3 regions of the Blautia massiliensis (ex Liu et al. 2021) genome follow, and region 3 is predicted to be linked to each of the others. Evidence: predicted binding sites of a transcription regulator. Region 3 holds the regulator's gene; each other region holds the start of a gene.

Region 1 (2,277 bases), on a different contig from region 3:
AGGCGGCAGCACATGCTGCGGATGTCGCTTGGCTTCATATCACTGTTGATATAATTGGAAAAATACGGAGTACCGTACTTGGAAGTCATCTCAAAGAGAAGACGGTTGTTCTCGGTATCAGACCAGTCGAATTCCTTTGTGATGGAGTAGGTCGGGATCGGATACTGGAATCCACGTCCGTTGGCATCTCCCTCGATCATGGTCTCGATAAATGCCTTATTGACCATATCCATTTCTTTCTTACAGTCTTTGTATTTGAAATCCATGTCCTTGCCGCCTACGATAGCCGGAAGCTCTGCAAGGTCGTCCGGAACGGTCCAGTCCAGTGTAATGTTGGAAAATGGTGCCTGAGTGCCCCAGCGGCTTGGAGTATTTACGCCATATACAAAGGACTCAATGCATTTCTTAACCTCCGGATAGGAAAGGTTGTCTGCCTTTACAAAAGGTGCCAGATAAGTATCAAAGGATGAAAATGCCTGTGCGCCCGCCCACTCGTTCTGCATGATACCCAGGAAATTCACCATCTGGTTGCAGAGTACACTTAAATGCTTTGCAGGTGCAGAAGTGATCTTACCCTCAATACCGCCAAGTCCCTCTCGGATCAGCTGCTTCAGGGACCAGCCTGCACAGTAACCGGTCAGCATGGACAGATCATGGATATGGATATCTGCATTTCTGTGTGCATCTGCGATCTCGTTGTCGTAGATCTCAGACAGCCAGTAGTTTGCGGTAACTGCTCCGGAGTTGCTTAAGATCAGACCTCCTACAGAATAAGTAACCGTTGAGTTCTCCTTTACACGCCAGTCCTCAACCTTTACATAGCTGTTTACGATCTCTTTATAGTCAAGGATGGTGGATTTCATATTGCGAATCTTCTCACGCTGCTTACGATAAAGGATATACGCCTTGGCAACATCAGAATATCCGGCCTGGATCAGTACGTTCTCCACACTGTCCTGGATATCCTCAACAGAAATCCGGTTGTTCTCGATCTTATTCTGAAAATCCGCTGTAACACGAAGTCCCAGAAGATCGATCATATCCGAACTGTAATTCTTACCTTTGGCATCAAATGCCTTATCAATTGCCGCGGTGATCTTCCCCATTTTAAATTCATCTAATTCACCGTCTCTTTTTACTACCTGAAACATAAGAAAATGCCTCCCTCATGCATTTATTTATAAGCGGATATTCCATTCCGCCTCACTTGCCTGCTTACGAACACACTTCGTTTCACGATCTGTGTTCAAAGCGCTGTAGGCTTATTGTATCAGACACGCCTCTTTGCGTCAACATAAAAAGCACCATATATAGTGCCCGTTTTGTTCACGGTACTATATATGGTACTGAGTAGATATTTTAACATTATGTGACTTTCGGATAGATTTCCCGCGGAACTCTTGCTTTTACAGCAATCCCTCTTTCGGTATACTCTTCCGAAAGAAGCTGTCCATACTCACGGATCAGCTGGATCTGACCGGCCTCCGAATAAGGAAAAAGCCGTTCCATATAAATCTGTCCTTCTGCCAGTATCTCAGAAAGAAGCTGCTTAAATTCCTCAAGCCCCTCTCCTGTCCGTGCGGAAATCTTCAGCGTATGGTCTGCTCGGAGATCCCGAAAGCTCTCCCCGGAAACACGGTCCTGCTTGTTAAAAAGTGTGATCGTCTTTTTTCCCAGAGCACCAAGCTCTTTCAGGGTTTCATATACGATATGCATCTGTATCTCCGCCTGAGGATTGGATGCATCTACCACATGAATGATATAATCCGCATATTTGGCTTCCTCCAGAGTACTCTTGAAGGCTTCCACCAGATTGTGGGGAAGCTTGCGGATAAAGCCTACGGTATCCGTAAGAAGAAGCTGCTGTCCGTCATCCAGTGTCAGAAGACGGGTAGTCGGATCCAGTGTGGCAAACAGCTTATCCTCCGAAAGCACCGAAGCGCCTGTCAGTGTATTCAGAAGCGTTGACTTTCCTGCATTGGTATAGCCAACAATGGCTGCTGTCTTCAGATTTCCCACAGCTCTTCTGGAACGGATCAGCTCTCTGTGCTTTTCTACCTGGGAAAGCTCCTGCTTCAGTGCGGATATCCTGTTCCGGATCAGACGACGGTCTGTCTCCAGCTTTTTCTCACCAGGGCCTCTGGTTCCGATTCCTCCTCCAAGTCGCGAAAGAGAAGAACGTAGTCCCACAAGACGTGCAGACCGGTAACGAAGCTGTGCAAGCTCTACCTGGATCTTGCCTTCACTTGTGACGGCACGCTTCGCAAAAATGTCAAG
Region 2 (2,277 bases), on a different contig from region 3:
GCTGTGATACCGAAGGAAGCTGTCATAGGCTTCAGGATCTTGCCAATCTTTTCATTCGGTTTCAGATGTCCGCCGTAGAAACCGCCTTCACAGTATGCAAGCGGGTTGGTGGATGCACGCATCTGTCCCAGATATTCGTAAGTGCGGATATGCAGGTTACGGATCATTTCCAGATAGAAATCCAGAACCTCATAGAAATCTCTGCTCTCCGCTCTGGCCTTTGCAAGGATCATCGGAAGATGAAGGCTTACCGCACCAATGTTAAAACGTCCCACAAAAACAGGCGTATCATTCTCATCCGCCGGCTCCATACCGCCACGCTCATACCACGGACTTAAGAAAGCACGGCATCCCATCGGGCTGATGACCTTCTTGTATTTCCTGTACATACTGGAAATATAGCCTGCGCCGGACATAGACAACCAGTCCGGATACATGGTTTTGGAGGAACACTCCACACCAGCCTCAAAAATATCCTCACAGCACTTTCCGGGACCATGGATCTCTTTGTCATAAAGGAATACGATCTTCGGGAAAAGTACCGGTTTCTTGTGTCCGGCCTTACCCTGTCCTCCCTGATGGACCTCAAGAAGGGAAATCGTACACATCTTCTCAAACTGCTCGGTTCCAAGACCAAGTGTCACCGTAACAAACGGATAATCACCTCTGGAAGAACCGACGGTATTCAGCTTGTACTCAATTCCCTGCCAGCCCTGGTCATAATCCCTGCGGACCTTATCAAGAGCATACTCAATAGCTCTCTCCTCACGGCCACTCCAACTCTCATCCGAGTATTTCATAAATTCGGAAATATATTTATCATAGCTCTTCTTTGCATACGGTGCCAGGATCTTATCAACCTCCGGCACTGTAAAGCCACCATACTGCTGTGCTGCTGTACTGAGAATGATATCCCCCATAACATCAAAGGCTGTATCCAGAGTCTTCGGCTCGTTATACCAGACATTGCCCATCTCAAAACCGCCACTTAAAACAGCTGCCACATCGAACAGACAGCAATTCATGGTATCCAGACGTGCAGACTGGTCATGAATATAAATGTAGCCGTCCTTACATGCCTGAAGCTCATTACGGTTCATAAAAAACTTCCGATAGAGTTCCTTGTTCAGCTCATTAAAAATCAGGCTTCGTTTCGTGGCAACAAGGGCGCTGTCTGTATTGGCATTACTTTTATCACCGATATAACGGATCGCCTGACTCTTGGTATAGACATCATCCATCATATGGATAAAATCCAGCTTGTAATTCCGATAATCACGGTAGCTCTTGGCAACTGCCGGATTCACACGCTCCAGAGCCCCCTCCACGATGTTGTGCATCTCCTGGATCTCGATCTCATTCTTTCCAAGGGAATCCGCATGCTCCTGGGCAAAACGGCAGATAAAATCCTTCTCCTCGTCTGAAAAAGTATAAAGAATACGCTCTGCGGATTTGTTCACGGCAGCCACGATCTTCTGCGGATTAAACTCCTCTCTTGTCCCGTCTTTCTTGATCACATATAACATTGCTCATCCCTCCCTGTGCTATATATAAGTCGCTACGCAAAATACTATATATAGTACCTATATCCTCTATATATTGTTTTTCATCTATATGTTGTGCTAGGCATGAGTATAACACAGCTGAGGAGAAAAGAAAAGGGATATTTCTGTATACACGAAAATACAGACACTTAGCACTGCCTGATCTCACTGCAGAAATATTCTCACAAATTCGTTCCGATCCAATCTGCAAGAAAATCCCATAACTTCGGAAGCAGAATGGCCAGTGTCACTATAAACCATATGATCCAGCCTGCCCCGCTGCTTTTCTGATCTTTTTTTTGCTGTTTTTTTCCCTGATCTAAAACTTCTGCACGATTTCTGCCCACCGTTGTTTTATTCCCGGTATTAACTGCCGCTGCAGTCTTACGTCCGGCTGCTGCACCTGTATTCCGGCTTCCGGTTAGATTCCGATTCAAATCGGTATTGCGGCTTGCATTCGTATTCCGGTTTATGTTTGTATTCCGGTTTGCGTTCGTATTCCGGTTTACGTTTCCGTTATGTTGTGTTGTTTGATCAGCATCCTGTCCATACTGCCGCATCATATCCCGCACTTTGGCGGAAGCATGTTTATAATGTATCTCCCGGGGCTCATTCAGATGATATAACACCTCATCATTTCTGTAAGGCATCCCACATAATGAACACCTGCCATTTACAACCTTCCCCCCACAAACCTGACACCTTTGACCTGCCATAAACTCCCTCCATTCTA
Region 3 (2,277 bases):
TCCCTCGTAGAAGCGGAGATCGATAATGTGACGTTCACGCTCTCCAAGCCGGTTCATGGCATCCCGAAGAGAAATATCCTCCACCCAGTTTTCTTCCAGGTTCTTTTTATCACTGATCTGATCCATAACATATAGGGTATCTCCGCCTTCGGAATACACGGGCTCAAAAAGGCTTACCGGGCTCTGAATCGCATCCATGGCATAGACGATCATTTCCTTGTCAATACCGATCTCATCAGCGATTTCTGCAATGGTAGGCTCTTTGAGATGCTGCCGCATATAGTTTTCCCGGGTATAGATGGTTTTGTAAGCGATATCCCGCAGAGAACGGCTGACCCGTATGCTGTTGTTATCACGGAGATATCTTCGGATCTCTCCGATGATCATGGGAACTGCATAGGTGGAAAATTTTACCTGAAGAGTGGTGTCGAAATTATCGATCGCTTTGATCAGGCCGATGCAGCCGATCTGAAAAAGGTCATCCGGATTTTCACTGCTGTTCTGAAAACGCCGGATCACGCTTAAAACAAGCCGCAGATTGCCTTTGATGTACAATTCCCTGGCTTCTTCATCGCCAGCTTTGATTCTTTTAAAGAGCTCCGCCTTTTCTTCCTGATCGAGAACGGGAAGGGTTGAGGTATTTACTCCGCAGATTTCAACTTTATTCAGTGCCATCTTAGAATCCTCCTTGTCTTGTCAGTACATTAAGATGATTCTCAGAGGGCGGTTGAAATATACTTTTTCAGGGAAAATATAAAAAATAAAGGGCCTTGACAATAAGGAGGTATTTATTCTCCGGACAGCAGTTTTTCATTACGGAAATCAACAAGGATGATATCTTCGCCGATCTGGCGGATGCAGTCCCATGGAATGGAATATTCATTTTCTTTGGAAAAACACCAGCAAAATTTTCCCGGTTCCGGCATGATCAGGGCTTTCAGACGTGCGGTTTCACAGCAGAATTCCACATCAAGAGGGCAGCCAAGACTGCGGCAGGTATGGATATTGATCACTTCTTTTTGTTTCAGCTCACAGATGCGCATAAATTCATCACCTGGTATGATTTTATGGAAAATCTGTAAAATTTATGCAAGTCCGATTATTGACACATTATGTGCATTTATTTTATAATAAAAACGAATTTAGTAATGATTTACTGATCCGGAAAGGGGGAGAGTTCTGTGAGATGTCCGTTCTGTAACCAGGATAATACAAGAGTTGTAGATTCCAGACCTGTAGAGGATACCAATTCCATCCGCCGCCGCCGTCTCTGTGATGCTTGCGGAAAGCGTTTTACAACTTATGAGAAGGTGGAAACGATTCCGCTGACTGTGATCAAGAAGGATCAGAACCGGGAAAGCTATAAACGTTCCAAGATCCAGGATGGTGTTCTTCGTGCCTGCTATAAGCGCCCCATTCCCATTGAGAGAGTGGAAGAGATGATCGATTCCATAGAAGGAGATATTTTCCGGTCAGAAGACCGTGAGATCAGCAGTACCAAGATCGGAGAGATCGTTATGGAGCATCTGAAGGATCTGGATGCGGTGGCGTATGTACGATTTGCGTCTGTATACAGAGAGTTTAAAGATGTCAGTACCTTTATGGATGAGCTGAAGAAGCTGATCAATTAAGAGATTAAATGAATAGACCGCAAATGCAGGAGATTTCAGGCCGATTGTCAAAAGACAACCGGCCTTTTTTTGAAACATGAATGTTTGATTTTTCAGAGATCGTAAAAGTGGATACAAAAAAACAGGAACCGCCTGGGAAAAATCCTCTGCGGTCCCTGCTATAAATATACATTAATGATTCAGGAAACTTAATTAAACAATACCCTGAGCTTTCATAGCGTCAACAACTTTTTCGAAGCCGGCGATGTTTGCACCTACAACATAGTTGTCTTCCATACCGTAACGTTTAGCAGCGTCATCAGCTTTGTGGAAGATATCGATCATGATGTTGTGGAGTTTCTCATCAACCTCTTCTCTTGTCCAGGAAAGTCTCATGGAGTTCTGGCTCATCTCAAGTGCAGATGTGGCAACACCGCCAGCGTTTGCGGCTTTACCAGGCATGAAGAGAACACCGTTCTCCTGAAGGTATGTTGTTGCATCAAGAGTAGTAGGCATGTTTGCACCTTCAACGACGTATTTGCAGCCATTTGCAACCAGTGTTTTAGCTCCGTCAAGACCAAGCTCGTTCTGAGTAGCGCATGGAAGGTAGATATCACATTTGATATTCCAGATGCCAAGTCCCTCAGTGTAGGTAGCACCCTCAACA

Evidence for each region. The regulator NrdR, encoded in region 3, represses ribonucleotide reductase genes. The targets are predictions, from matches to a motif close to CACAANATNTTGTG.
Region 1: a site for NrdR is predicted at 1,303-1,316, ahead of ACTNDQ_RS03750 (ribonucleoside triphosphate reductase). Genes of this name have one in related genera too.
Region 2: a site for NrdR is predicted at 1,569-1,582, ahead of nrdD (anaerobic ribonucleoside-triphosphate reductase). Genes of this name have one in related genera too.

Annotation. Positions count from the first base shown of each region.
Region 1 is NZ_JBQHWA010000006.1:101,925-104,201, forward strand. Features, by position in the region: gene ACTNDQ_RS03750 (ribonucleoside triphosphate reductase) at 1-1,151, opposite strand, end outside; gene hflX (GTPase HflX) at 1,366-2,277, opposite strand, start outside.
Region 2 is NZ_JBQHWA010000006.1:90,013-92,289, forward strand. Features, by position in the region: gene nrdD (anaerobic ribonucleoside-triphosphate reductase) at 1-1,526, opposite strand, end outside; gene ACTNDQ_RS03700 (hypothetical protein) at 1,727-2,194, opposite strand.
Region 3 is NZ_JBQHWA010000004.1:86,611-88,887, reverse strand. Features, by position in the region: gene sigG (RNA polymerase sporulation sigma factor SigG) at 1-675, opposite strand, end outside; gene ACTNDQ_RS02450 (YlmC/YmxH family sporulation protein) at 789-1,043, opposite strand; gene nrdR (transcriptional regulator NrdR) at 1,182-1,631, shown strand; gene gdhA (NADP-specific glutamate dehydrogenase) at 1,824-2,277, opposite strand, start outside.